Regions from separate parts of the Paenibacillus sp. 05T425 genome, predicted to be linked through region 2. Evidence: predicted binding sites of a transcription regulator. Region 2 holds the regulator's gene; the other holds the start of a gene.

Region 1 (3,418 bases), on a different contig from region 2:
CCGATTCGCTGCTCGACGCGCATCGGATTCCAGGGCAGATCGAAGTTAATCATATGGTGGCAGAACTGCAGATTGATGCCTTCGCCGCCGGCCTCCGTTGCAATCAGCACCTGTGCGCGGCCGCGGAACAGATCCATCATCCAATCCTTCTTACCACGATTCATACCGCCTCGATACGGGACGGCAATCATATTATGCGCACGGAAGAACTGCAGCAAATACTCTTGCGTTGCCCGATACTCGGTGAAAATAATGACCTTCTCATCCATAGCCTTCACGAGCTCGAGCGTCTTCTCTGCTTTCGTATTCGCTTTGATGCTCTTGATCTTCTCGACGAGCTCCCAAATCTTCGGACGCATCGGCGAATCCTCGCTCGTCTTCTTGAACAAATTAACAAGCGTAAGGAAAACGGCGTCGCGGCTGCTGCATACTTCACGCTGCAAAGTTACGAGCGACAGCATGCTGGTCAGATCGCCTCCGCTTTCGTCGTAGCGCTCCTTAACGAAGCCGGTCACGGCATCGTACAGCGCTTTCTCGTCTTCGGACAAGTAGAGCGGGATGTTGCGGACGACCCGTTTCGTAAAATGAATGCCTCCGTCGCCGCGCCGATTGCGGATCATGACGCCGGACAACGCTTCTTGCAGTTGATCCTCGTTTTTCGGAAGACGTTTGTCGACAACAAAGTTGGCTGCGAAGTCGCTTTGGCCGCCTAGTTGGCCAGGCTTGAGCAGCGTGATGAGATTGAATAGCTCATCGAGATCATTTTGAATAGGCGTAGCGGTCAGCAGCAGACAATATTTTTTGCGAAGCAGATTCGCGAATTGGTAGTTGGTCGTCTTCTTGTTCTTGAGCTTGTGCGCCTCGTCGATAATGATGAGGTCATAATCGGTGTTCAATACGAGCTCGCGATGCGGGTCGCGCTTCGCGGTATCGATCGAGGCAACGACGACGTCATAACCCCAGGTATGCTCTCGTTTCTGGGCAACAGCAGAAATGCCGAATTTCTGATTCAACTCCCGTACCCACTGGAGCACGAGTGAAGCGGGAACGAGAATGAGCGCGCGCTTCACAAGCCCGCGAACCATATATTCTTTGAGCACGAGGCCAGCTTCGATCGTTTTGCCAAGGCCGACCTCGTCAGCGAGAATTGCTCTGCCTCCCATCTCGTGCAGCACTTTGCGCGCGGTACTGATCTGATGAGGCATCGGCTCGAACTCGGGTAGGCTGCGCAAACACTGCAGTTGTTCGAAGCTTTCAATCCGACGGGCTTGTTCGGCTTCCATCGCAAGCTGATAGAGTGTCCAGTCGTCCCATGGACCACCCTTGGCAATGCGGTTCTGAAGCTCGTCGAACCAGGAACGATCGTATTGGAGATCGACTAGCGGATGGAGCTTTTTCGTAACGTAAGAGATTCCCGTATCGGTTGAACTAATCTGTGGCTGGTTCGTAAATGACATGGAGATCAGCTCCCTTTCGCAATGGATTAGGCATAAGTTGTCATTAGTATGGCCCTTTCAACAAAGATTAATAAGATGGCTCATAAAAAAGAGTGCGGACAAGCTTGAGCGAGATAGATGTCATGTAAGCGGAGTTCGTGTAGGAAATTCGAGGAAAACAAGGCTGTAGATCAACATATAGTATAGTATAATAAGGTTATGGTACAATATATTGTGATTTAGGTGGATTCGAGCGTAGGGAAGACGAAGTAAATGGAGCTTGAGAGGAGACTGTGACGGAGATGAGTACAGAACAGGGAACGAGACTCGAGGGACTTAGCGAGAAAATATTTTTGGATCGTTACGCATGGAAACAAGCCGATTCCAGTCAAGTCAAGGTCGGCGATACGGTGCTCGTCTTGACGAAGGATGATACGAAGTTTCCAACCAAAGAGGTCGGAGAGGTTACGGAGTTGTCAAGCAGCGGAGGCAGCGTCAAGGTGCGGCTGCGGAGCGGCGATGTGGTCGATACGACAACCGAGAAGCTGTCGCTTACGATCGAGCGAACACCGGAGGAAATGTGGGAACGTCTAGCGAAAGCAATGGCTTCGGCGGAGCTGACAGAAGATAAACGCAAGGAGTGGCAGGAGCGATTTCGATATATTTTAGACGATTGGAAGCTTGTGCCTGGAGGTAGGATTGCGGCAGGGGCTGGTGCGAGCGAGGAGCTGACTTTATTCAATTGTTATGTCATCCCATCGCCGAGGGATAGCAGGGGCGGCATTATGAACTCGCTCACGGAAATGACGGAAATTATGGCCCGCGGCGGCGGTGTCGGCATGAATCTATCCTCGCTCCGTCCGCGCCGTTCGATCGTCGCAGGCGTTAATGGCTCATCCAGCGGGGCAGTCTCTTGGGGAGGTCTGTTCAGTTATACGACGGGGTTGATTGAGCAGGGCGGTTCAAGAAGAGGAGCCTTAATGCTAATGATCAACGACTGGCATCCTGATGTGATGGAGTTCATTACGGTCAAGCAGACAATGGGGCAGGTGACGAATGCCAATCTGTCCGTCTGCGTCAGTAATGCGTTCATGCATGCGATTAAGGAAGATCTCGATTGGGAGCTTGTTTTTCCAGATACGAAGGAAGAAGGCTACGACGAGCTATGGAATGGCAATCTTGAGGCGTGGCGCCGAATGGGCAAGAAGGTTATTCATTATAAAACAGTTCGCGCGCGCGTTATATGGCAGACAATCATCGAATCGGCTTGGAAGTCGGCAGAGCCCGGCATCGTCTTCATGGAGTATTACAACCAAATGTCGAACAGCTGGTATTTCAATCCGATTATTAGTACGAATCCTTGCGCGGAACAAGGGCTTCCTGCATGGGGAGTGTGTAACCTGTCGGCAATCAATTTGTCGAGATTTTATGATGAAGAGAAAGATGATGTTGCGTGGGATGAGTTGGCCAAGGTGACGCGATGGTCGGTTCGTTTTCTGGATAATGTGATCGATACGACTCCATATCATTTTGAGGAAAATGAAAAGAATCAGAAGCTGGAGCGTCGTATTGGGCTTGGGACAATGGGGCTTGCAGAATTGATGATTAAGCTGCGAATTCGCTATGGAAGTCCAGAATCGCTTCAATTTCTTGATAGGCTGTATGGTTTTATAGCGAGAGAGTCTTATTTGGCATCAGCAGAAATTGCGGGAGAAAAGGGATCGTTCCAGGCTTTCGAGACGGAGCCCTTCCTGCAAAGCGGATTTATGCGCAATATGACCGAACAGTTCCCTGAGGTTGGTCAAGCGATTAAGGATAACGGAATGAGAAATGTGACTGTTATTACGCAAGCGCCGACGGGAAGCACGGGAACGATGGTCGGCACTTCGACGGGAATTGAACCGTACTTTGCATTCGAATACTACCGGCAAAGCCGACTTGGTCATGACAAGCAATATGTGCCGATTGCCGCGCAGTGGAAA
Region 2 (3,418 bases):
ACAGGTCGCCGACGTCGATAAGTCGGGTACGATCTCGGCCTCGGAGGCCGTTATGCTCGGTGTCGCTTTGTCGCTTGATGCTTTCGGCGCAGGGCTTGGCGCCGCGATGATAGGTTTGCCTGCTCTAATGACGGCGCTTATTATCGCTGCGTTCAGCGCTATTTTTCTCCTTGGGGGAATCCGGTTTGGGTTCCAATGCTCGAATTGGCGCGGGATGCAGACGCTGTCCTTCCTTCCAGGGATATTATTGATCATCATGGGTATTATGAAGCTGTTATAACTTCGAGGTGAATGGAATGATAATCGGATTAACCGGCGGTATAGCCAGCGGCAAAAGCACCATCGCTCAGCTGCTCGCCCACCGCGGCGCGCTGCTGGTCGATGCCGATCAAGTAGCAAGAGAGGTTGTTCAGCCGGGAGAGCCGGCACTTGAGGCGATCGCCTCTTCTTTCGGACAAGCTGTACTTCAGGCGGACGGCTCCTTGGATCGTTCCGCGCTTGGCGCAATTGTGTTCCAGGACAAGGCGTCGTTAGCGAAGCTCGAGTCGATCACGCATCCCGCGATTAGACAGCGCATGCAGCACAGAATACATACATATGCCGAGCAGAATCCGGGGGCACTTGTTGTTGCCGACGTCCCGTTGCTATACGAGACGAATCAGCAAGCATTATATGAAGGTATAATGGTCGTTTATGTACCTGAGACGATTCAACTTACGCGGTTAATGGGGCGTAATCAGATGGATGAGACGGAAGCGAAGCGGCGAATATCGCTGCAGATGGATATTGAAGAGAAGCGAAGACGCGCAGATTGGGTGATCGACAATAGCGGTCCGCTAGCAGAAACGGAACGCCAGATCGATGATTTTTGGCGCAGTCAGGGAATATTATGAAGGTACTTTTGCGCAAACGAGTTGTGCTCGTATTATTGCTAGGATTTATCGCTATCCTTTTCTTGAAGTCGGACTGGCTTGGCGAGTATATGTATCCCGTGTATTATAAGGACGATATTCGTGCAAGCGCCTCGAACTACGGATTGGAGCCTCATTTGGTAGCTGCCGTTATTCGAACGGAATCCAATTACAAAACAAGCAGTCAGTCGGATAAAGGCGCTGTTGGGTTAATGCAGATGATGCCGAATACGGCTAAGGATGTTGTTCGGAGGGCAGGATTCACCGAAGTGACGGAGGACATGCTCAAGCATCGCGCGGATGTTAGCATAGAGCTTGGGTCATGGTATTTAAGCTCCTTGCATCAAAGGTTCGATCAGAACTCCATCGCTGCAATTGCCGCATATAATGCCGGACCGACGAGAGTCAGTGAATGGCTGAATACGGGAGAGTGGGATGGAAAGCTGGATACGGTGAAGCAAATTCCGTACGGCGAGACCCGCCACTATGTACAACGCGTCATTTATTATTATAATAAGTACAAGGAATTGTACCCTGACTTTTAACTTAGAACATAAGATGAGCCTTGAGAGGCTCGCCGCTTCATGGACGAGCTTCCCAAGGCTTCTGTTATTCATACAAACTTAATGAATCATTATTTGTATTGGCCGGCAAGAGATTGCTCGGCGATTTGCACCAGGCGACGAGTAATGGAACCACCGATCGAGCCTGCGTCACGGGTTGCCATGTTTCCATAATATCCGTCTTGCGGAATGGCAATACCCAGCTCTTGTGCCACCTCATATTTCAGTTGGTCCAATGCTGCAGTGGCTTGTGGTACAAGCAATTGGTTGCTGTTGCTGCTGTTTGCGCTCATGTATGTTCACCTCCTTGCGGTTGGTAACTGTATTATGTGCGTTATTCTAGAGTTCATTACAGGTAAGGTATGGGAATAACTTAAGCTAAAGTCGATATCGGTATGATAAATAAAGCATCAGGATGAATGGAGGGAAACAATCCAATGAAGTGCCCCTATTGCGATTACGCAGGTACGAAAGTGTTAGATTCACGTCCGGCTAACGAGAACAAATCGATCCGCCGCCGCCGCGAGTGCGAGAAGTGCAACCGCCGCTTTACGACGTTCGAAATGATTGAGGAAACACCGCTTATCGTCATCAAAAAAGGCGGCAGCCGCGAGGAATTCAGCCGCGACAAAATATTGCGCGGACTTATCCGCGCCTGCGAGAAGCGTCCCGTTCCAGTCGAGCGCCTCGAGGTTATTGTCTCAGAGGTCGAGAAGGAGCTCCGCACGACGGCACTGGCCGAGGTAGAGAGCCGTGATATCGGCGAGATCGTCATGAGCCAGCTCTACCCTGTAGACGAGGTGGCGTACGTTCGCTTCGCGTCCGTGTACCGCCAGTTCAAGGACATCGATATGTTCATGAAAGAGCTTAACAACCTGTTGTCCAAGCACCCTTTGAACAGCCCACTGAACAGCTTAAGAGATATAGATTGACAATTTTGGCGACATCATGCTATCATCATCTTTGTCGTCATTTGGGGCCATAGCTCAGCTGGGAGAGCGCTTGCATGGCATGCAAGAGGTCAGGGGTTCGATCCCCCTTGGCTCCACCATAATAAACAAATCAACCACGTCCACCGGACGTGGTTTTCTGTTTATTATGATGGTTAGCCAAGGGGAGATGAACCCCTAGATTGGGGTTCGCCCGCGCGGACGGAGCGGTTGATAATGCTTCGAAGCAATTACATCAAGTGCAGGAGCACGGCGTCTGAATCCACCGCTAAAAGTCCTCGTCGACTAAGCCTCGACAGCCATTCAATCAAGATTCGGACATCCCATGTTGGATAGACGAGCCAAGCGAGTCGTATCCCCCTTGGCTCCACCAAACAATAAATTCAACCACTTCATCCGAAGTGGTTTTTTTATTGTTTGGTAGAGCCAAAAAGGGGGCGAACCCCGAGGTTCAGCCCGCGCGGACGGAGCGAATGCGGAGGAGCACGGCGTCTGAATCTACCGCTAAAAGTCCTCGTCGACTAAGCCTCGTGAGCCATTTAATCAAGATTCGGACATCCCATAATGAAAAGACGAGCTAGAGCGAGTCATATCCCCCTTGGCTCCAATAAGGTAAAAAGCCTTTAGCTAACTCTCCCGTCAGCTCAGGAAAAGAGGCAATTCAGCGCATCGCCGACCAAGGGATCGGTGAAGATAACAGTGGCAACCGACGGAACGGGTAGCGATATTGTGAAAATGAAGTGGACGAATGGTGCGCGGACAGAAGACTTTTTTGCAAGCGTCGGTACGCTGTTGACTGGAGACAGCTTTGACATAACTTCAAACGGAGTCTATACAGTATACACGGAGGATCAAGCCGGCAACGGAGCGGTCGAGATTATCACAATCAATAATATCAATACAGTAACGCCAAACGCCTCAACGTCAAACGGCTCGCCTCTAATCGACTTGAACGGGCAACCGCTCGATTCGTCGACTATCGACGCGTCGAAGC

Evidence for each region. The regulator NrdR, encoded in region 2, represses ribonucleotide reductase genes. The targets are predictions, from matches to a motif close to AACACNATATATNGTGTT.
Region 1: AC1DF0_RS08295 (adenosylcobalamin-dependent ribonucleoside-diphosphate reductase) is a predicted target of NrdR. The motif match lies at 1,658-1,675, and genes of this name have one in related genera.

Annotation. Positions count from the first base shown of each region.
Region 1 covers NZ_JBFTLA010000003.1:352,534-355,951, forward strand. The annotation lists gene AC1DF0_RS08290 (DEAD/DEAH box helicase) at 1-1,457, opposite strand, end outside; gene AC1DF0_RS08295 (adenosylcobalamin-dependent ribonucleoside-diphosphate reductase) at 1,739-3,418, shown strand, end outside.
Region 2 covers NZ_JBFTLA010000013.1:158,457-161,874, forward strand. The annotation lists gene AC1DF0_RS25900 (MntP/YtaF family protein) at 1-280, shown strand, start outside; gene coaE (dephospho-CoA kinase) at 297-893, shown strand; gene AC1DF0_RS25910 (lytic transglycosylase domain-containing protein) at 890-1,456, shown strand; gene AC1DF0_RS25915 (small, acid-soluble spore protein, alpha/beta type) at 1,546-1,767, opposite strand; gene nrdR (transcriptional regulator NrdR) at 1,912-2,406, shown strand; tRNA gene AC1DF0_RS25925 (tRNA-Ala) at 2,450-2,525, shown strand; gene AC1DF0_RS25930 (hypothetical protein) at 3,124-3,418, shown strand, end outside.